Regions from separate parts of the Burkholderia sp. GW821-FHT14F03 genome, predicted to be linked through region 2. Evidence: predicted binding sites of a transcription regulator. Region 2 holds the regulator's gene; the other holds the start of a gene.

Region 1 (11,337 bases), on a different contig from region 2:
CGTCTTGCAGTTGCCGAGCGCCTGGCCGTTCAGCAACACGCCGAAGCAATCGTCCGCGAGCGCGATGGTCGATACGATCGCGAGCGAATCCCAGTTGTGCGCGACGAGATCGAACTCGGGCGTGATGCCGGCGGCGTCGATCTCGAAGACTTCGGCCAACCCTTCGTAGAAGGCCTTCACGTCGACGAGTCCATCGTTCAATGCATTCATGTTGCGCTCCTGCTAGTAATCCAAAAGACAGCCGGCCCACGAGTAGCCGACGCCGAAACCCAGCAACATCAGGCGCTGTCCGCGCGACAGGGTGCCCGCGTCGCGCATCTGCTCGAGTGCGAGCGGGATGGTCGACGACACCGTGTTGCCGCAGTGCTCCATCAGGATGGGAAATTTGTGCTCGGGGATCTTCATCTTCTTGCGCAATGCTTCGAGCATGAAGCGGTTGGCCTGGTGCAGCACGTAGAAATCGATGTCGTCCCGGTCCGCGCCGCTGCGCTCGAGCAGCCGTTCGGCGGCGCGCGGCACCTCGGCGAGCGAGAACGCCATGACCTCGGCGCCGTTCATGTACAGGTGCGCGTCGGTGCGCCGGTTGCCGGACGCGTCCTCGTACGCCTGCATGCCGGCCGCATCGAGCGGCGTGCGGAACAGGCCGGCCTTCACGATCAGGTTCGGCGCGCCGCGTCCGTCGGTGCCGAACACGAACGGGCCGATGCTGCCCGCACCGTCGTCGGCGGCGGTGATCGCGGTGGCCGTCGCACCGTCGCCGAACAGCGTGCGCACGCTCTTGTCGTACGGATGGATGTACTTCGAATATGTGTCGGCCGTGAGCAGCAGCACGCAGCGCGCGGCGCCCGTTTCCACCAGCCCCTTCGCGAGCGACAGGCCGTAGACATAGCCGGAGCAGCCGAGGTTGACGTCGAACGCGCCGGCGTGGGTCGGGATGCCGAGACGCTGTTGCAGGATGCAGGCGGAGGACGGCAGGACATAGTCCGGCGCCTGGGTGCACAGGATCACGAAATCGACCTGCTCGGCCGCGACCGCGCCCCGCGCGAACAGGCGTCGTGCTGCCGCATATGCGAGATCCGCGGCCGTTTCGTCGGCGCCCGCCAGATGACGGGTCCGGATGCCGGTCTTCGCCAGGATCTTGTCGGCAGGCCATTCCGGGTAGAGCGCGGCGAGCGCATCGTTCGTCAACGCCGCTTCCGGCAGATGGCCGGCGAGGTCGCGCAGAACCGCGCGCGGCGATCGGTCGGCGTGGTCGGTGCGGATCATCGCGCCGAGTCCGTGTGCTCGCGCGTGCCGTGCCGTGGGGGCAGCGGCGTCATGCGCGACCGTCCGCGATCAGGTCGATGATCCGCATCAGCGATGCGTCGTCGAGCGCGGGGTAGATCGGCAGGCACAGCACGCGTGCGGCGGTTTCGCGCGCAACGGGCAGGCCGTCGGGTTGCGCCGACGGCAGGCCGCGATAGTTCGGGAAATCCGAGATCAGCGGATAGAAATAGCGGCGCGTGTAGATGCCGTGATCGCGCAGCTTCTGGTAGAGCGCGTCGCGCGTCAGCGGATACGCGTCGTCGACGAGGATCGGAAAGTAGGCGTAGTTGCCGACCTTCACGTCGAGGGCCGGCAGGGATCGGATGCCGGCCACGTCGCCAAGCCGTTCGCGGTAGATCGCATCGATGCGTGCGCGGCGCGTCAGCGCTTCGTCGACGTGCTTGAGCTGGAGCAGCCCGAACGCGGCATTGATCTCGCTCATCTTGCCGTTGATCCCGGCCGCGACCACCGTGACCTCGTCGACGAAGCCGAAGTTTTTCAGGTGATCGATGTGCCGCTTGGTCTTCGCATCGGGACAGATGATCGCGCCGCCTTCGAAGGTGTTGAACACCTTCGTCGCATGGAAGCTGAGGATCGACATGTCGCCGTGCTCGAGCACGCTGCCGCTCGCGGTCCGGACACCGAACGCGTGCGCGGCGTCGTAGATCACCTTCAGGTTGTAGTTGTCGGCGATGCGCTGGATCGCCTCGACGTCGCATGGCCGGCCGTAGCAGTGCACGGGCATGATCGCGGTCGTTTGCGGCGTGATCGCCTCCTCGATCCTGGCCGGATCGAGGTTCAGCGTGACCGGGTCGATGTCGACGAACACGGGATTGATGCCGTTCCACAGCAGCGAGTGGGCGGTCGCGACGAAGGAATAGGGCGTCGTGATGACCTCGCCCGTCACGCGCAGCGCCTGCAGCGCGGTGACGAGCGCGAGCGTGCCGTTGGTGAACAGCGACAGATGGCGCACGCCGAGGTACTCGCACAGCGCGCGCTCCAGCTGTTCGTGGAACGGGCCGCCGTTGGTGAGCGTCCTGGTTTCCCAGATCTGCTCGAGATACGGCATGAATTCCTCGAGCGGCGGCAGGTACGGCTGGGTGACGTAGATCGGCGCCTGGGCTTCCAGTTCGATCTGGCGCAGGGGCAGGGCGTTCACTTGGATTCTCCGTCGAGTTCGGGGCGCGGCGTCACGCTGAAGCTTTCGGGCGGCAGCTCGTCGCACCAGCGGCGCCACATGGTCCTGAACGCGTCCGCGATGTTGCGTCCGACGACTTCAGGCTGGAATGCAGGACTTGCCTGGCAGCGCGAACGCAGTTCTCCACGCACGCGTGCGAGCGTATCGACATCGCGTGCGGCGGCGACGCCCTTCGCGACGAAATCATCGGCGTCGGCGGCGATGAACGCATCGAGGCCGACGTGCGACATCCAGGTCGCGCCCGAGCGGCTCGGCAGGGTGTCGCCCTCGATCGTGAGCGTCGGCACGCCCATCCACAGCGAATGGAGCACGGTGGTCGAGCCGTTGTAGGGGAACGTGTCGAGGCAGATGTCGATCTGGTGGTGCTGCTGCAGGTAGACGATCGTCGCGGAACGTGTCAGGAAGTCGAGGCGTTCGCGCCCGATGCCGGCCTGCTCGAACCAGCCGACCAGCTCGTCCTGGCCACCCTCGGGCGGAATGCCGCCAAGCACCATGCGCGCATTGGGCAGCGCGTGCAGCAGGCGCGCCCAGACCGCGATCACATCGGCGCGCAGCTTGTTGAGACGGTTGAAGCTGCCGAACGTGACATAGCCGTTGTGCCGCGCGGGCAGGAGGTTGACGGGCGGCGCCTGGCGTTCTGGCTCGAAGGCGGCGGCGGCCTGCAGGCGCACGATCTTCTCGCTGAACTGCTGCTCGACCGGCCCCGGCGGAATCGCGAAGCGGTCCGCGAAGTAATAGTCCATCGCGTCGAGGCCGGTGGTCCCCGGATAACCGATGAAGCTGACCTGCACGGGCGCAGGCTTGCGTGCGAAGGTCAGGAGCCGGTTGCGCCCGGTGTGCCCCGACAGGTCGACGAGGATGTCGATGCGGTCGTCGCGGATCTGTCGGCACAGCTTGTCGTCCGACAGGGTGGACACGTCGCGCCACGCGCTCGCATGGCCTTTCAACCCGGCCGTCACGTAATCGGTGAGCACGTGGTTGTAATAGAAGTACAGCGACAGATCACCTTCGCGCTTGAGCGGGCCGAGCAGTGGCGTCAGGTACGACGCGACCGCGTGCTTGAACAGGTCGCCGGACACGAAGCCAATGCGCAGCGGACGCGCCGGATCACGGCGATTCGGGTGCGGGGTCCAGCGCGCGCGCAGCGGCGCCTCGTGGCGCGCCGCGAATCCGCGATGCTCGGCGGCGAGCGCGGCGACGTCGATGTTGATCTGGTGAGTGAGGCTGAACAGCAGGCTGCTGTGCGCGCCGGCATCCGAGGGATTCAGTTCGCACGCGCGCCGGAAGTAGGGCTCGGCCTCGGTAGGCGAGCCGTTGTGGTCGAACAGCATCACGGCAAGCGAGCTGTACATCGATTCGTTGTTCGGCGCGAGTTCGATCGCGCGCAGGCCGTAGGTGCGCGCTTCATCCACGCGGCCGAGCCCGCCGAGCAGCGTGCACATCAGGCGGTTCGCCTCCGGCATGTCGGGCGCAAGCTCGAAGATCTGGCGGCATTGCCGTTCTGCGTCCGCGAACTGGTTCAGGAGGCGCAGCCCATCGGCCAGCAGCAGCCGGCACTGCGTGTCGTCGGGAAGCAAGGTGAGGGTTCGCACGAACGCCTCGCGGGCCGGCTCCGTCTGCCCGCTGCGATGCAGCGCCAGCCCCAGCACGCGCCATGCGGGACCATGCGCGGGAAAGCGCCGGGTCAGCGTGCGCGCCAGCTTGATCGCGTCCTCGTCGCGGCCCTTGTTGTAGAGCGTGGCGAGGCGGTTCATGTCCTGCGGGTTCGGCCGGCGCACGCTGGCCGCAGGCTCCGACGCGGAGGCTTCCGCGGTATCCGGCATGGACGGGAGGTCGAGCGGCGTGCTCAGCGTGAAGCGCATCGGCGAGGGCGTGCCCTCGACCGAATTCGACAGGCGCAGCATCAGCAGGTTGAGCGTCTGGCCGCCGACGCCGCGCTGCTGCGCCAGATTGACCGCCGTCCAGCCGGCGGCGATCATGCCCGCCTCGATCAGCGCGTTGATGTAGCCGAACCAGTAGCTCTCGTCATTCGGCGCGCTGCCGAGCGCGATCTCGAAGTGCGGCAGCGCGTCGGCCGGCGCGCCGGTCCGGACCTTCAGCATGGCGAGCCCATAGTGCGCCTGCGGCTGCTCGGGCAGTGCGCCGAGAATTGCCTCATAGAGCGCCTGCGCGTCATCGAACGCGCCCTGCTGGTGCTGCTCTATCGCGCTTTGCAGCACCAGTGCGATGTCGGCGGCCTGCTGGGCTTCGGGAGACAGCGGGGAGGAGGTCGGGACGGACAAGGTGGCCATGGGCATGACGGAATGAGCGAGTTCACCTGATTATCGGCGCCGCCCCCCGAGCCTGAAGCGCGGAGCTAACCCCAAATCCCCCGTCAGTTTGCCGCATGGTCAATCTGTCCCGATTTTTGCTCCGGCATAAAAAAAGGCCCGCACGAGGCGGGCACGGAGGCGAACGAGCACGCGTCTACACGCGTGATTTATTGTTGTCAGGGGAAGCGGCGTTCAGAACCGCGCGGCGGCCTGCTGGTAGGCGCTGGCCGCATTGGCGCGCGCCATCGCGGCGCGGTATTCGGTCTGCAGCTCGGTCTGGGTCGTCTGCGCGTTGTCGAACACGGCCGCGTCGAGCGTCTGGATCTGCCGCACGAGCTCGAGCGACGCGCTCGTCTGCTCGGCCGTGATCGACATCAGGTACGGGGACCGCACGTCGATCAGGCGCGCGGCCTCCGACCAGTCGGCCAGCCGGGCCGCCTGGTCGATGGCGCGCGTCAGCTCCAGTACGTATTGCACCAGCGAAGTCTGGTCCATGGAATCGCTCCTTTGTTCGTCCAAGCGCGACTCTACGCTTATTTGTTGCTTGCCAGCGCGCCCGCGCTGTTGGTGCCGCCGAACAGCGCCGTCAGGTAGTTCTGGTTCGAGTTCATCGAAGCCATCAGCGTGTTGAGCGCGGTGAATTGCGCGCTGTACTGGTCGGTGAGCTGGGTCGTGTAGTTGGTCAGGTTCTGCTGCTGGGTCGCGAGGCTCTGCAGGTCCGAGTTCAGCGCGCTGGTGCGCGTGGCTAGCATGCCGCCCGTTTGCGTGAAGCCCGTGATTGCCGTGTTGATCTGTGCGCCGATGCCGTTGGTGCCGTTGAACAGCGTCGAAGCGGCCGCCGGGTTGCTTTGCAGCGCGGCCGTGAGCTGCGCCTTGTTGAGCACGAGCGAGCCGTCCGGCAGGCTCGAGGACGCACCGTCGGCGATCGTGATGCCGAGCGCGCCGAGCGTCGCGGTGGAGCCGCCGCCGGGCACGCCGCTCGCGAGGATCGTCATCAGCGAGTTGTTGATCGTATTCAGCGTCGAGTCGCCGAGCAGCGGGCCCGCCGACGCCGAGCTGGTGCCGCCGCCGCTCAGCGAGGTCAGCTGCGTGACCGTCGACACGACTGCGTTGTACAGCGACACGAAATTGGAGATGTCGTTGACCTGGGTCGTGACGTCCTGCGACACGGTCAGGGTTTGCGGCGTCGTGCTGACGGCCGCCTGCGTGAGCGTCAGCGAGACGCCCGCGATCGCGTTCGACACGGTATTGGACGCACTGCTCGCGGCGACGCCGCCGATCGAGAATTCCGCGTCCTGCGCGGCGGTCGATTGCGACCACGCGATGCTGCCGCCCGAGGCGATGGTCGACTGGCCGCCCGTGGTGCTCGGCGTCGACGTGACGGCGAGGCTCGACAGGCCGTTGTCGCCGGACAGGTTGCTGACGCCGACGTTGATCGTGTCGGCCGCGCCCGTATTGGTCGAACGCAGCACGAGGTGGGCGCCGTCGCTGCCCGTCACGACGGTCGCGGTGACGCCCGGATTGTTCGAGGCCGAATTGATCGTGGCGGCGACGCCGGCCAGCGTGTCGTTCGTCGAGTTGATCGAGATCGAGGTCGACTGGCTGCCGATCGACAGGGTCAGCGTGCCGGTGCCGAGCTGCTGCGTCGCGCCGAACGCGCCGGAAGTCAGCGTCTGCGAGGTCGCGATCTGATTGACGGTGATCTGGTAGCTGCCGGCGACCGCGCCCGCGCCGGTCGTGGCGGTCAGGCCGGTGCCGCTGGTGGTGGCGGTCAGGACCTGGTTGAAGGTGCCGTCGGCGAGCGCGCCGAGGCCGCTTTGCAGCGCGCCGAGCGCCGATTGCAGCGTGCCGAGCGCGGTGAGCTGGGTCTGGTCGGACGCGGTGGCGGTCGACAGCTGGGCGGTCTGGCCGGCCGTCTTGCCGTTGACGAGGGCGGTAACGAGCGAATTGACGTCGAGCGACGAGTTGCCGGTCGCACCGCTGATGATGGACTGCGCGGCTTCCTGCAGCGCCTGCTGGGCGGCCTGCTGGGTGGCGCTGGTCGAGCTGGTGATCGGCGTGTTGGTCGTCGACGAAATGGGTGTGGACATCGCTGTACTCCGTGCGTCGCCGGAAGCGGCTGGCGCGAATCTGGAACTTCAGTCGCGATAAGCGAAAAAGAGTGCGGCGGCCACGAGGAGTTGCACCGCCGCACAAGACGGGCCGCTCTACTGCGCGGCCCATCGTACGGTTGCCCGTTACAGCATTACTGCAGAAGCTTCAGAACCTGCTGCGGGTTGGAGTTCGCTTGCGCGAGCACCGAGATGCCGGCCTGTTGCAGCACTTGCGCGCGCGACAGGTTCGCGGTTTCCTGCGCGAAGTCCGCGCTCTGGATCTGCGATTGTGCCGACGACAGGTTCGTCGAGTTCGCTTGCTGCGTCGTCGCGATCGCGGTGAAGCGGTTTTGCGCCGCGCCGAGTGTCGCCTGCAGGTTGTTCACCGTCTGCAGCGCGTTGTCGATCGATACCATCGCCTGGTTCGCGCCGGTGACGGTCGAGATGTTCAGGTTCGAGACCGTCGGCGGCTGGTTGACCGCGTTGATCTGTGCCTGCATCGTCGTTGCCGCGCTGGCTTGCGCAGTCGACATGCCACCCGTGGCTTGCGTCGCCAGCGCCAGGGTCGTGACTGCCGTGCCCGTGCCCGCTGCCGTGCCGCCCGAGAAGATGTTGCCGACTGCCGTCGCGGACAGTGCGGTGCCGTTCTGGTCGCTGAACGTGTAGCCGCCCTTGCCGTCAGCCTTGACGGTGACCGACGTGATCGCCACGCTGGACGCCGTCGACGTGTAGGTGCCGGTCGAGTCGAGGTTCAGGTTGGTGAACGTGCCGACCGTCTGGCCTTGCTGCACCAGGCCGCCGCCGACTTGCGCCGCCGACATGCTTTGGCTCAGGTCGAGGCTGACCGTCTGGCCGACGTTCGCGCCGACCTGGAACGACAGGATGCCTGCCGAGCCGTCGAGGATGTTCTTGCCGTTGTAGGTCGTTTGCGACGCGATCCGGTTCACTTCCGCGATCTGCTGCGAGACTTCCTGTTGCAGCGCGTTCTGGTCCGAGGTCGACAGCGTGCCGGTCGACGCTTGCACGGCCAGCGTACGGATACGCTGCAGGCTGTTGGTCAGCGACGACAGTGCGCTCGACGCGGTCTGGATCAGCGAGACGCCGTCGTTTGCGTTCGACACGCCTTGGTTCAGGCCGTTGATCTGGGTTTGCATCCGGGTCGAGATCGCGAGGCCCGCTGCATCATCCGCCGCGCTGTTGATGCGCTTGCCCGACGACAGACGGGTGATCGCCTGCGACAGGGCGCTTTGCGAACCGTTCAGGTTTTGCTGAGCGACCAGCGAGTTGATATTGCTATTGATTCCGAGCATGGAAAATCTCCTAAGTGAGCCGAAAGCCCATAAAAGCCACTATTGGCATCGGCGGAAGCACTCGTTCTTTGCTGGCCGCCTCAGAGCAGGATTTCGGCCTTCGGAAACAAAACTTGAGGGGCGGGCGAATAGATTCGGCCCGATTTTTATGTCGGGCGCGGCGCGAAATGCCCGCCTGGCCGCGCCGGTGGCGGGCGAAACGGGCTCGGGCGGGCCGGCGGCAGGCGCCGCGCGGCGCGGGAAAGCTCGGGGGCGCGGGTGGCCGGCGGCGCTCGCCGGCCGGCCTGAACGACCTGGCCGGTGCGGCGCCAGGACCGCTGGCGCGCTTGCCGCGACGGGCGCGCCCGGAAGGGGCCGCCCGTCGGGCGACCGCTTCTTATTGCAGGAGCTTCAGCACCTGTTGCGGGTTGGAATTTGCTTGGGCGAGCACGGAGATGCCCGCTTGCTGGAGTACCTGCGCGCGCGACAGGTTCGCGGTTTCCTGCGCGAAGTCCGCGCTCTGGATCTGCGATTGAGCCGACGACAGGTTCGTCGAGTTCGCCTGCTGGGTCGTGGCGATCGCGGTGAAGCGGTTCTGCGCCGCGCCGAGCGTGGCCTGCAGGTTGTTCACCGTTTGCAGCGCGTTGTCGATCGACACCATCGCCTGGTTCGCGCCCGCGACGGTCGAGATCTCGAGGTTCGAGACCGTCGGCGGCTGGTTGACCGCGTTGATCTGTGCCTGCATCGCGGCGGTCGCGGCGACCGCCGCGGGCGACATGCCGCTCGTGACCGACGCCTTCAGCGCCAGGTCCGTGACGGCCGTGCCCGAGCCGGCCGCCGTGCCCGACGAGAAGATGTTGCCGACCGTGGCCGAGGTCAGCGCCGAGCCGTTCTGGTCGGTGAACGTGTAACCGCCCCGGCCGTCGGCGATGACGCTGACCGCCGTGATCGCCGGCGCGCCCGCCGTCGAGGAGCCGCTGGCGTCGAGACTCAGGTTCGTGAAGGTGCCGACCGTCTGGCCCTGCTGCACCAGGCCGCCGCCGATCTGCGCGGCCGACATGCTCTGGCTCAGGTCGAGGCTGACCGTCTGGCCGACGTTCGCGCCGACCTGGAACGACAGGATGCCGGCCGAGCCGTCGAGGATGTTCTTGCCGTTGTAGGTCGTCTGCGACGCGATCCGGTTCACTTCGGAGATCTGCTGCGAGACTTCCTTTTGCAGCGCGTTCTGGTCGGAGGTGGACAGCGTGCCGGTCGACGCCTGCACGGCCAGCGTGCGGATCCGCTGCAGGCTGTTGGTCAGCGACGACAGCGCGCTCGATGAGGTCTGGATCAGCGACACGCCGTCGTTCGCATTCGACACGCCCTGGTTCAGGCCGTTGATCTGGGTCTGCATGCGGGTCGAGATCGCGAGCCCCGCGGCATCGTCGGCCGCGCTGTTGATGCGCTTGCCCGAGGACAGGCGCGTGATGGCCTGCGACAGCGCGCTTTGCGAGCCATTCAGGTTTTGCTGGGCGACCAGCGAGTTGATGTTGCTGTTGATTCCGAGCATGGAACACTCCTGGGAGAGTCGGACGAAAAGGAAGCCGGAGTCGGCATCGGCGGCCGCCTGCGTCCCTTGCCGGCGGCCTCAATGCAGGTTGTCGTCTCTCATAAAAGCGGCTGAATACAAATGAAAGGTTTGGAAAGGATTTGAGTGAGGCGTGACGTCAATTGGATTGATCCCTTATTTATATGTGCCCGGATTCGAGGATTTATCTCAAAATAGGGCAGCAAATGCGCGGGAACGCAGGGGAAGGCGCTCGGGGAGCCCGCCACGGGAAAGCGGTAAACCGGTAGCCGGCCCAATGTTTACCTGTTATGATGGCGGGCTGAATTGAGATTTTCTGTCAAGCCTTTGCCGCTCGCGGCATGTCTGCTGGCAGTCAAACGCGGCGCCTGGTGTGGGTTGCCAAGCGTGTCGCGGTGCATTCCGCCTCTCATTTCCGGCCTCCGAGGCCGTTAGCCGCTCGTTTCGCCTGTTGTGGGAACGCCCGGAAGGCCGGTGCGTGGCGCTTGGCCGCTACGTTTTTGACCGTATCAAGCAATTTAGGAACGACATGACGACGATTCTTCTGAAGGAAAACGAGCCGTTCGAAGTGGCGATTCGCCGCTTTCGCCGTGCTATCGAAAAAAATGGCCTGATCGCTGAACTGCGTGAACGCCAGTCGTACGAAAAGCCGACGGCTGTGCGCAAGCGCAAGAAGGCCGCTGCGGTGAAGCGTCTGCACAAGCGCCTGCGCAGCCAGATGCTGCCGAAGAAGCTCCACTAAAAGCTTCTTTCCGGTTCGTCCGCGAGCGGCGATGCGAGTCTCGAAAGAGGCTGCATCGCCGTTTTGCTTGGAGCATCCGGCGTGACGTACGATGAAAGACCCCGCCCGGCGCTAGTCGGGCGGGGTTTTTTGTTACCGGGCGCCGGGACGTCTGCGCAAACGGCAACCGGCGATGCGGATCGCCACTGCGATTCCGGACGGCGCCGGCGCATGCGGCGCGAACGGCATCCGGGCCGCAATCGCGAAATGCCGGACCGAGCACGCTCATGGGTCCGGCCGTATCGTCGCGCGATCGACCTTCAGGCGGACCGGACCGGCTCTTTGAACGCGACCCGGCGGCGATGCCAGCGGAGAAGCCGGTCACTGCACGGCGTTCACCCTTGCGCCAGACTTGCGCAGGAGCCGTCCGCCAGCGCGCTCGCCTCCCGAACGGTTCCCTCGGTATACTTTGCGGCAGCTAACCAAGATGTCGGGTCCGACGGCAAGTATGAGAATTCACCCATGCATGATCTGCAGCCGCGAAACGGCGTACTTTTTCTCGAAAGACTACCCGACCTATCCGGGCAGCCCGTTTCCCGAGACGCTGACAGTTGATTTCTGGAAATGCGGAAACTGCGGTTTCACCGTGTCGAGAACCCATCAGGAAATGACCGATGCGCAATGGTCGCAACTGAATTCGAGTTGGCATCACACGTTTGAAAACGATCTTGCATCGAGAACCACCAACCAGCCGCCATACATCGATCAGGCGCTCGCCCTGACGCTGTTGGCGAAGAACGGCGTCGTCGAGCTTGACGATGCGATTGACTATGCGGCCGGCTACGGTACGTT
Region 2 (11,337 bases):
CGGTCGCGCAGCCGAGGTTCACGAGGCGGCCTTCGGCCAGCAGGATCACGCGCTTGCCGTCCGGGAAGATGATGTGGTCGACCTGCGGCTTGATGTTTTCCCACTCGTACTGGCGCGTCGACGCGATGTCGATTTCCGAGTCGAAGTGACCGATGTTGCAGACGATCGCGTTGTGACGCATCGCCTTCATGTGGTCGTGGCCGATCACGTGGTAGTTGCCGGTCGCCGTCACGAAGATGTCGGCCTTGTCCGCCGCGTATTCCATCGTCACGACGCGGTAGCCTTCCATCGCCGCCTGCAGCGCGCAGATCGGATCGATTTCAGTGACCCACACGGTCGCGCCCAGGCCGCGCAGCGACTGCGCGCAGCCCTTGCCCACGTCGCCGTAGCCCGCGACCACCGCGACCTTGCCCGCGATCATCACGTCGGTCGCGCGCTTGATGCCGTCGACCAGCGATTCGCGGCAGCCGTACAGGTTGTCGAACTTCGACTTCGTGACCGAATCGTTGACGTTGAACGCCGGGAACGGCAGGCGGCCGTCCTTTTCCATCTGGTACAGACGGTGCACGCCGGTGGTGGTTTCTTCCGTCACGCCCTTGATGTGCGCGAGGCGCGTCGAGTACCAGCTGCCGTCGACCTCGAGGTGCGCGGCGATCGACTTGTACAGCGCGACTTCTTCCTCGTTGGTCGGCTTGGCGATCACCGAGCGGTCCTTCTCGGCCTTCGCGCCCAGGATCAGCAGCAGCGTGGCGTCGCCGCCGTCGTCGAGGATCATGTTGGCGAATTCGCCGTTCGGCCATTCGAAGATGCGGTGCGCGTATTCCCAGTACTCGTCGAGCGACTCGCCCTTGAACGCGAACACCGGCGTGCCGGCTTCGACGATCGCGGCGGCCGCGTGATCCTGGGTCGAGAAGATGTTGCACGAGGCCCAGCGCACGTCGGCGCCGAGCGCCTTCAGCGTCTCGATCAGCACGCCCGTCTGGATCGTCATGTGGAGCGAACCGGCGATGCGCGCGCCCTTGAGCGGCTGCTGCGCCTTGTATTCGTCGCGGATCTGCACGAGGCCGGGCATTTCCGTCTCGGCGATGTTCAGCTCCTTGCGGCCCCAGGCGGCAAGGCTCATGTCGGCGACGAGGTAGTCTTTCGAGGAATTGGAATCGATGACAGCGGCGTTCATCACGCCCTCCTTTCTAAGTAAGTTCTAGAAAATTGTGACGTGAGCGCCGTTCAGGTCGCGGCCGTGCGCATCGCGCGGCCGCTCATTGAAGGTTTCCGAGCCTGGCGGGACCGAGCCCGTCGCAACGCTCCTCGGAAACGAGGGAGGATTGTAGCAAATCGGAATGAAGTTTTCCGCCCGATCGCACGCCGACCATACGCGGCCCGACCATGCGCGGCCCGACCGATCGCGGTCCGACCGCTCAGTGCTCGGCGCCGACCCAGGCCTGTTCGCGCAGCCGCGCGCGCAGCCGGGCAACCGCCTGGCTGTGCAACTGGCACACGCGCGACTCGCTGACCTCGAGCACCGCGCCGATCTCGCGCAGGTTCAGGCCCCGTTCGTAGTACAGCGACATCAGCAGCTTCTCGCGCTCCGGCAGGCGCTCGATCGCCTCCACGAGCGCGTTGCGCAGGTGGTCGTCGAGCAGCGCCGACAGCGGGTCGGCATGGTCGACCCGGTAGCGGTCGAGGAACGGCTCGTCGTCGGCCGAACGGTCGAAATCCTCGTAGTAAATCAGCTGGCTGCCATGCAGGTCCTGCAGCATCGACTGGAATTCGTCGAGCGGCATCTGCATGTGCTCCGCGATCTCGGTCTCGCTCGCCGGCCGGCCGAGCTGCTGCTCGACCTGGTGCACCGCATGCTCGACTTCGCGCGAGGTCTTGCGCAGGCTGCGCGGCAGCCAGTCGTTGCTGCGCAGCTCGTCGAGCATCGCGCCGCGGATCCGCTGCGTCGCGTAGGTCTCGAACTGCGCCCCCTGGTCTTCCTTGTAGCGGCCCGCCGCATCGAGCAGGCCGATCATGCCGGCCTGGATCAGATCATCGAGATCCACGCTCGCCGGCATCTTCGCGACCAGTTGCAGACCCAGCCGCCGCACGAGCGGCGCGTACTGCGTCAACACTTCGTCCTGGGATATCTTTCCTTGAGCGTTGTACATCATGCCCTCTCTTGCCTGTGACATTCATGCGGCCTGCGCCGCACCCCGCTCAAACGCCGGATTGCCCGCCCGGACCCGACCCGCGCCCGGCCCCGGACGCAATGGCCAATACAGCAGATCGGACGCGATCTGCCGGTAATCGCGCGCGGCCGCCGCGGTCGGGAACGCGTCCACCACCGTGCGCTCCAGCTCGCGCGCATGCTCGACGAGCGGATCGACCCCCACGCAGCCCGCCTCCGACAGCGACACCGCCAGATAACGCCCGGCGACGCCCGCGAGGTTGTCGTACGCGGCCTTCGCGTCCGCGCGGCTTTGCACGTGATTCATCAGCACGCGGAACTGCGCGACCGCGTGCGCGTAATGAAGCCGCTTCATGCACGCGTACGCCTCGGTGATCGACTGCGCGGCCACCCGCATCACCACCAGCACGTCGTGCGCGTCGCGCGCGAGCGGCGAGAACGCGCCGTGCGCGTCGAGCTGCGCATCGACCAGCACGATGTCCGCCGCGTTGTCGAGCCACTCCGCGGGATCGTGCTCGGCGTAGCCGGCGCGGGCGAGCCGCGCGGCGCCGAGCACCGAGAAGCCCAGCTCGTGGCGCACCGGCTCGCCTTCGCGCAGCCACGCGCCGCACAGCGTCGCCGCCACCGAATGAACGTCGGCGCGCTCGTCGACCACGAGCACGTCCTTGCCGAGCGCCGCGAGCGCGGCCGCCAGATTCACCACCGTCGAGGTGCAGCCGACCCCCGCCGGGCCGCCCGTCACCGCGACGACGCGCGACGAGCGGCCGGCGAGCAGACGCCGCAAGCCTTCAGCCTGATCGGTCATGCGTTTATCCAAATCGCACCTCATGGAGCTCGGCGCTCGAGCGGGCGGTCAGCGCGGCCAGCAGCGACGGCATGTCTTCGTCTTGCGGCACGAAGGGCGAGCCGTCGCGCGGTACGCAGAACGCGCTCTTCAGCAGGAATTTACGGGTGGCGACGTACAGGTTCTCCGGCACCTTCTGGCCGGTCGATGCGTAGTGGACCGGCAGCTTGTAGCGGATCACCGTGTCCAGCACGCCGCCGAGATGGGTGGCTTCGTCCAGCTTGGTCAGGATGCAGCCCGCGAGGTCGGGCTGGCCCGCCGCGCTGCGGTAGGCCTGCACGACTTCGTTGAGGGTGTCGCCGTGGCTCGTCGCGTTCAGCAGCAGCAGGCGCTGCACCGGCGTGTCCGCGCCGTGCAGCATCGCGATCTGGTCGGATACCGTGCGATCGCGCTGGCTCATGCCGATCGTGTCGATCAGCACGATGTGCTTGTTGCGCAGTTCGGTCAGCGCGAGCTGCAGGTCGCCGCCGTCCTTCACCGCATGCACCGGCACGCCGAGGATCTTGCCGAAGATGCGCAGTTGCTCGTGGCCGCCGATCCGGTAGCTGTCGGTCGTCAGCAGCGCGACCTTGCTCGCGCCGAAGCGCATCACGCAGCGCGCCGCCAGCTTCGCGGTGGTGGTGGTCTTGCCGACGCCCGTCGGTCCCATCAGCGCGAACACGCCGCCGCGCTCCATCAGCGCATCCTCGCTTTCCAGCACCGGCAGGTTCGCGGCCAGCACCGAGCGCGCCCATTCGGACGCCGCGTCGAAGCTGTCCGACTCGTCGCCGTCCGGCAGGTTGTCGACGATCATGCGCACCAGCTGCGCGGAAAAACCCGCCGCGAACAGATGCTTGGTCAGCGCGCCGTGCACCGGGTTGCGGCGCTGGCGATCGTTCCACATCAGGCCCGCGAACTGCTCTTCCATCATGCCGCGCAGCGAGCTCAGCTCGTGCATCACGGTGTCGTTGACGATGCGCTCGATACGCGCCTTCACGGCGTCGGCCACCGCCGCGGCCGCCGCATCGGACAGGCGCTCGGCGTTCTGGCGCGGCGCGTCGTCGGCGCGCCGCGCGGGCGTCGCCTCGGCCGCCGCACGGCGCGCGACGTTCTGCACCAGGTCACGCGCCCACTCGGGCGGATTGGCCGGCGCGCCGGCGTCGGCGTCGGCGGCGGCGGCAGCGGCAGCGGCAGCCGGCGCGGACGCCGCGGCGGAGGCGCGCGGCCGCGCGACCAGTTCGTCGCGCTGCCGGGTCAGGCGCTTCGCGTGCTCGACGAGCCACGGCGCGGGCTCCGACGGCGCGGCGGGCGCGGCAGCGGCCGGCGCGGCCTCGACGCTCGCGCCGAACACCGACGAAAACACATCCGGCAGGCCGCCGTTCGCATACGGATTGGCGCCCGTCCGCGGCAAGCCGGCGGCGCCGGGTGGCTCGGCCGGCGCGGCGAAGCCCGGCAGGGAGGCGGCCGGCGCGGCAAGGGCCGACCCGGCCGCGGCCCGCGCGGCAGCGGCCCGCACGGCAGCGGCCGGCGGCGCAATCGCGGCAAGCTCGGCGTCCGCGAGCGCGACGATCTCGACCGTGCCGTCGTCGAGCGTCCGGTTCGACAGCACGACGGCATCGGGGCCCAGCGCCTCGCGCACGAGTCGCAGCGCGTCGCGGCTCGTAGGGCCGGTGAATTTGCGGATGTTCAAGCGTTACTCCCGATGACGTTGACGACTTTGATCGTGCGGGTATCCGGCACTTCGGCGTAGGACAGCACTTTCAGTTGCGGCAGGCTGCGGCGCAGGAAGCGCGCGAGCATCGCGCGCAGCGCGTGCTGCACGAGCAGCACGGGCGGCAGCCCCATGTTTTGCTGGCGCAGCATCGCTTCCTGCGTGCCGACCAGCAGCGTGTGCGCGAGCCCCGGTTCGAGGCCCGGGTTCGCGCCCGTGGCGAGCGCCTGCGACAGCACCCGCTCCAGATTCGAATCGAGTCCCATCACCTGCATTTCGCCGGCGCCCGGGAACCATTGCTGGGTGATCGCGCGGCCGAGCGCGAGGCGCACCGCGGCGGTCAGGTCGTACGCGTCGGTCAGGCGGCCCGCCTGCTCCGACACCGCCTCGATGATGGTGCGCATGTCGCGGATCGGCACGCCTTCGTCGAGCAGGTTCTGCAGCACCTTCTGCAGCGTCGTGATCGAGATCGTCTTCGGCACGAGGTCCTCGACGAGCGAGGGCGCATCCTTGCCGGTGCGCTCGATCAGCGCCTGCACTTCCTGGCGGCCGAGCAGCTCCGCCGCGTGCTGCACGACCAGATGGTTGAGGTGGGTCGCGACCACGGTGCTCGCGTCGACCACCGTATAGCCGTAGACCTGGGCCTGTTCGCGCAGCGTGGTGTCGATCCACACGGCGGGCAGCCCGAACGCGGGATCCTGGGTCGGCGCGCCCGGCAGCGCGGCCGTCACCTGGCCCGGATTGATCGCGAGCCACTGGCCCGGATAAGCCTCGCCGAACCCGACCTCGACGCCCTTCAGCGCGATCCGATAGCCGTTCGGCCGCAGTTCGAGGTTGTCGCGGATATGGATCACGGGCGGCAGGAAGCCGATTTCCTGCGCGAACTTCTTGCGGATGCTCTTGATCCGCTTGAGCAGCTCGCCGTCGCTGTTCTTGTCGACGAGCGGGATCAGCCGGTAGCCGACTTCGAGGCCGAGCGTGTCGATCAGCGTCACGTCCTCCCAGGTCGCCTCGTGGCTGTCCGCCGGCAGCGCGGCGGGCGGGGCGATATCGGTGACGATGCCGGCCGCCTTCTTCGCCTCTTCGCGCTTGGTCATGGTGCGCGACAGCCAGATCGACCCGCTGCCGAGCAGCAGGAACGCGAAGTGCGGCATGTTCGGAATCAGGCCGATCATCACGATGATGACGCCGGTGATCATCAGCACGCGCGGGTTCGTGAACAGCTGGCCGGTGATCTGCGTGCCGATGTCCTCGTCGGTCGCGACGCGCGACACGATCACGCCCGCCGCCGTGGAGATCACGAGCGACGGGATCTGCGCGACGAGGCCGTCGCCGATCGTGAGCAGCGTGTAGTTGGTGCCGGCCGCCGCGAACGTCATGTCGTGCTGGACCATCCCGACGATCAGCCCGCCGATCACGTTGATCGCCATGATGATCAGGCCCGCGATCGCGTCGCCGCGCACGAACTTCGACGCGCCGTCCATCGAGCCGTAGAACTCGGCTTCCTGCGCGACCGCCGTACGGCGCTTGCGCGCCTGTTCCTCATTGATGAGGCCGGCGTTCAGGTCGGCGTCGATCGCCATCTGCTTGCCGGGCATCGCATCGAGCGTGAAGCGCGCCGACACTTCGGCGATCCGCCCCGCGCCCTTCGTGATCACCATGAAGTTGATGATCATCAGGATCACGAACACCACGATCCCGACCGCGAAGTTGCCGCCGACCAGGAAGTGACCGAACGCCTCGATCACCTGCCCGGCCGCGTCCGGGCCGGTGTGGCCTTCGAGCAGCACGACGCGGGTCGAGGCGACGTTCAGCGACAGGCGCAGCAGCGTCGAGAACAGCAGCACGCTCGGGAACGCCGCGAAATCGAGCGGCTTCATCGTGTACATGCTGACGAGCAGCACCATCACGGACAGCGCGATGTTGAACGTGAACAGCAGATCCAGCAGCAGCGGCGGCAGCGGCAGGATCATCATGCCGAGGATCATGCAGATCAGGATCGGGCCGGCGAGCGCGCGCAGGTTCGCGCTGTCGAACATCTGCGCGCGTTTTCCGAGGAGTCCGGCGGGCATGTTCATGCGGCGCTCCCGTCACGGCCGGCCGCGCCCAGCGCGTCCGCGGCTTCCTCGCGCGCCTCGTCGTCGGCGACCGTCGCGCCCTTGTCCAGCTCGGCGGGCACCGGCAGGTCGACCGGCGTTTCCGGCCAGTCCCCGCCTTCCGCGCGGAACCGGCGCAGCTGGTACACCCATGCGAGCACTTCCGCGACGGCCGAGTACAGCGGCCCCGGAATCTCGCGTTCGAGATCGACGTTGTGATACAGCGCACGCGCGAGCGGCGGCGCTTCGAGCAACGGCACGCGGTGCTCGACCGCCAGCTCGCGGATCCGCGCCGCGACGAGGTTCACGCCCTTCGCGACGACCTTCGGCGCGCGCATCTCGCCGTCGGTGTACTTGAGCGCGACCGCGAAATGGGTCGGGTTGGTGACGACCACGTCGGCGGTCGGCACGTTGGTCATCATGCGGCGCCGCGCGAGCGCGCGCTGCTGCGCGCGAATCCGGCCCTTCACGTGCGGATCGCCTTCGTTCTCGCGATGCTCGCGCTTCACTTCTTCCTTGGTCATGCGCAACTTCTTGTTGTACTGCCAGAGTTGGTACGGCACGTCGATCCCTGCGACCACCAGCATGCCCGCCACCGTGTAGCCGCAGCACACCGCGATCAGGTGCAGCGCGTCGATCAGCGCGGCGTCGAGCGGCTGGATCGCGAGACCGAGCAGTTCTTCCTTGCTGCGCCAGATCGCCACGCCGCCGATTCCGCCGACGACGATCGTCTTCGCGAGCGACATGCCGAGCTGGATCGGGCCCTGGATCGAGAACATCCGGCCGAGCCCGGAGATCGGGTTCAGCCGGTCGAATTTCAGTTGGAGGCTCTTCGACGACACCAGCCAGCCGCCGAGCGCCATCGGCGCGAGCAGCGCCGCGAGGCCCGTCAGCGCCAGCACGGGCGCGATCGCGTAGAGCCCTTCGAGGCTCGCGACCCCGGCGCTCGACAGCATCCGGTGCGTATCGAACGCGCTCGCGCGGTCGAACGTGAACGCGCCGCGCAGCATCGTCTGCAGGTGCGCGCCGCTCGGGGCGGCCAGCAGCCACGCGCCGTAGAACCCCGCCGCGAGCAGAGCGAACGAAGCCAGCTCGCGCGAACGCGCGACCTGCCCCTCCTCGCGCGCCTTTTCGCGGCGCCTGGGAGTGGCGGCTTCGGTCTTCTCGAGATCGCTCTCCTCTGCCACGGAGCCTCCGGTGGGACGCGGCGGGATGCCGCTTTGCCAGTGACATCGATTATTCATTCAGCCGTCAACCGGCGATCGGTCGAGGAAAGCGGGGAAAGGGGGGTAATTCCGGGAATCGGACCTGTCCGGGGGGCGGACGAAGGTGGGGGGCCAGCGACGCGACGGCGCGAAGCGGCCCGGGCGACGGCGGCCCGGGCGGGCCGCCGCGCCGAAGCGGGCGTCGGCTCAGCCCGCCGCCGCCTGCAGCAAAGGCTTGATCTCGATCTTCTTCATGGTCAGCAGCGCCTGCATCACGCGCGCGCCGCGCGCGTGATCCGGATCGTCAAGCCAGGCCGACAGCCCGGCCGGCACGATCTGCCACGACACGCCGAAGCGATCCTTGAGCCAGCCGCACTGCTGCGCGGCGGGATCGCCGCCCGCGGACAGCGCTCGCCAGAAGTGATCGATCTCCGCCTGGTCGTCGCAATTGACCATGAACGACACCGCCGGCGTGAACCGGAACACCGGGCCGCCGTTGATCGCGGCAAATGCCTGCCCGTCCAGTTCGAACGCAACCGTCATCACGCTGCCCTCGGGCTGGCCGCTCGCGCGCGCCGCGTCCTTGCCGTAGCGGACGACGCGCGTGATGCGCGCATTGTCGAACACCGATACGTACTGGTTCGCCGCCGTCTCCGCGCCGTGGTCGAACCACAGGAATGGGGTGATGCGCTGGATCCGCTCGCTCATCGCGTACCTCCTCGTTCGTCATGCGACCGCCACCCGGCGGCCACTTGTCGAGCATAGGCGCTGCACCGCAACGCAAGCCGCCAATAAAAAGGGCGCGATTTCTCGCGCCCTGTTGCGTGGCTGCGCCGCCTGCCGCGCTAGAAGCCGACGTAAGGCGCCGCGCCGCCGCTGGCGGTCAGATCCATGCCGAAGTACAGCGCGCGGCCGTAGAAATACGGCATGCCGAAGTCGAGCGTCGACGCGTTGCCGAACGGGCCGGCCAGGTTCACGAGCGCATAGCCGCCCGTGTTGAACAGCGCGTTCGCGTTCGCGGCGGTCACGGACAGCGAGGCCTGCTCGTTGGCGCCGAGCCCGGTGACGGTCGCGGCCAGCGTGGTCGTGCTCGACGGGCAGTAGAACGCGTTGTTGCCGCTGCACAGCGGCAACGTCGGGTTCGACGTCACGCCGAAGAAGTACGCGTTCGACCCGGTGTCGAAGAACACCTGGCTCATCGCGGCGCCGTTGAAGGTGCCGGTCATGTCGCCCGCGGTATCGGTGTGGAGCACGGTCGTCGGCGGGCTGCCGATGCCGAAGGTCAGCGTGCCGCTCGCCGCGCCGCCCGACGGCGTGCCCATCGACACGATCACGCCGTTGTTGTTGCTCGGGAAGTTCGGCACCGGATTCGCGACCTGCTGCGTGAGGCTCGCCGTCGTGACCTGGCACGTGCTGCCCGTGCACGCGTAGTAGTTGCTGTAGGTGCTCGAGGTCGCGCAGTTCACGCCGCAATCGTAGGGCGCGGGCCCGATGCCCAGGATGCCGTTCGCGCCGAGCGCCTGTGCGGTGTTCCCCGAGCTGAGGCGGCCGTTGTTGGTGCACGAGCTGGGCACGTTCGAGGTGCCGAGGTCGCCGATCAGCTGGATCGGCAGCGAGCTGGCGACCTGCCCGCCGATCTGCACGTTGGCGGTGCGCACCGAGCCCCAGGTGTAGCTGGACACGAACTTGCCGCACTCGGCGAGCTGGCCGCCGCTGTTCGCGTTGCTCGTGGGCAGGCTGCCGCTGACGCCCGAGATCGCCGACGCGACGATCCGCACCCCGTAGGAGGCGGTGTCGACCAGCACGTTCGGGACCACCTGACAGACCGTAGACGAACCGGGCGCGCAGATCGTCAGGCTGACGGTCGGCATGTTGACGACGTTCGCGAGGCCCGAATTGACCGAGATCGTGACCTGATTCGAGCCGTTGCCGCTGCTCGAACCGTTGCCGCCGCCGACCTGGGTGTTGCCGCTGCCGGTGCCGGTGTTCATCGACACGGTGGGATTGTTGCCGTCGCCGCCGCCGCAGGCCGCGACGACGAGCGCGGTGGCGGCCGCGAGGCCGAGCGCGAGGAGCCGGCGGCTCAGGGTGTGATGAAAGCGCAAGATCGATCTCCCCTCGTCACTGGATGTCGTTGCCGGTGAAGCCCGCGGGCAACGCCTGCGGCAGCCACGCCTGCCCGGAGAACGCGCCCATGTGGCCGCCCGTGTGCACGACGAGGTTGTCGGCGTCGACCGCCACCGGCGCACGCACGCCGTGCACCAGCTGGGTCACCCGGGCGCCGTCGACGAGTTGCGGAAAATAGGGGCCGAGCAAATCGCTCAGGTCCGGGACGACCGGGCCGCGCCATGAGAGCGCGAACACCGTGCCGTCGCCCGCCAGGTATTCGCGAACCACCGTGCCCGAACCGAGCGTGGTCTCGCGCACCGTGTAATTGGCGCCGGGCGCCGCCGCGGCGACGCCCGAGGCGCGCAGGCTCGCCTGCGCCGAGCGTTGCAGGAGCCGCACCTTGGCGGCGTTGTCCGCCGCCGGCGGCGTCATGGGCGCGCCGCCGAGCGCGGCGCAGGCCGGGCCGGCGCTCGCGGCGCCCAGCATGCCGGCCGCCGCGAGCGCGGCGATCCGGCCAGTTCGAATCGATTTCACCGCATCCCCCTTCCACAATCAGACTGCGTTCCAGCAACCGCGCGCGGCGCCCCGGTGCAACTCGGTGAAAGCCAATAGAAAGCGACGGCCGGCAAACGTGCATCGTAGTATGCCTGCCGCGGGTGTCAAAAAAACAATTTACCCCGATCGAATCTGTTTCAATCCGTGACGGATCAGAAGCCGAGGCTCGCGAGCAGGTCGTCGACCTGCGCCTGATCCTTGACCACGTCCGTCTTGCCCTCGGGGTTGATCTGCGGGCCGTTCAGCAGCGATTCGGGGCTGCCGGTGCTGCTCATCACCTGTTCGGCGGCGAGCGCCGCGGCCGTGGCCGCGAACTGCTCGCGCCGCTCCGGCGCGATATTCTCGATCAGCACGCCGAGCAGCTGCTGTTCGATCAGGTAGACCATGTCCATGATCTTCTTGATCACCTGCCCGGTCAGATCCTGGAAGTCCTGCGCGAGCATGATCTCCAGCAGCTGCTCGTTGGTCGCGCGGGTCGCGACCGGCAGCGCGCGCAGGAACGCGCGGGTGTCGTTCATCAGCTCGCGGACTTCCGCGCGCTCGATCGGCGTCTCGTACCACTTGGCCCAGCGCGCATCAAGCGCGTCGGCCTCGGTCTGGAGACGCTCCTGCACCGGCTTGGCGATCTCGATCGCGGTCAGCACCCGTTCCGCCGCCTGCTCCGTCAT

Evidence for each region. Region 2 encodes FliA, which starts transcription of late flagellar genes. Its sites were predicted from a motif close to CTAAAGTTTNNNNNNNNNNNGCCGNTA; they were not measured.
Region 1: the regulator FliA is predicted to act here: its motif matches at 8,310-8,336, upstream of AC1RQF_RS04820 (flagellin).

What each region holds. Positions count from the first base shown of each region.
Region 1 covers NZ_JBXAPG010000004.1:221,236-232,572, forward strand. The annotation lists gene AC1RQF_RS04790 (acyl carrier protein) at 1-180, opposite strand, end outside; gene AC1RQF_RS04795 (ketoacyl-ACP synthase III) at 223-1,266, opposite strand; gene vioA (dTDP-4-amino-4,6-dideoxy-D-glucose aminotransferase VioA) at 1,316-2,464, opposite strand; gene AC1RQF_RS04805 (tetratricopeptide repeat protein) at 2,461-4,794, opposite strand; gene fliT (flagellar protein FliT) at 5,008-5,310, opposite strand; gene fliD (flagellar filament capping protein FliD) at 5,349-6,905, opposite strand; gene AC1RQF_RS04820 (flagellin) at 7,061-8,218, opposite strand; gene AC1RQF_RS04825 (flagellin) at 8,595-9,746, opposite strand; gene rpsU (30S ribosomal protein S21) at 10,294-10,506, shown strand; gene AC1RQF_RS04835 (class I SAM-dependent methyltransferase) at 11,153-11,337, shown strand, end outside.
Region 2 covers NZ_JBXAPG010000082.1:3,195-14,531, forward strand. The annotation lists gene ahcY (adenosylhomocysteinase) at 1-1,177, opposite strand, end outside; S-adenosyl-L-homocysteine riboswitch at 1,212-1,316, opposite strand; gene AC1RQF_RS32085 (RNA polymerase sigma factor FliA) at 1,419-2,153, opposite strand; gene AC1RQF_RS32090 (MinD/ParA family ATP-binding protein) at 2,175-2,987, opposite strand; gene flhF (flagellar biosynthesis GTPase FlhF) at 2,980-4,683, opposite strand; gene flhA (flagellar biosynthesis protein FlhA) at 4,680-6,782, opposite strand; gene flhB (flagellar biosynthesis protein FlhB) at 6,779-7,987, opposite strand; gene AC1RQF_RS32110 (VOC family protein) at 8,213-8,713, opposite strand; gene AC1RQF_RS32115 (DUF3443 family protein) at 8,851-10,110, opposite strand; gene AC1RQF_RS32120 (DUF2844 domain-containing protein) at 10,127-10,648, opposite strand; gene cheZ (protein phosphatase CheZ) at 10,822-11,337, opposite strand, start outside.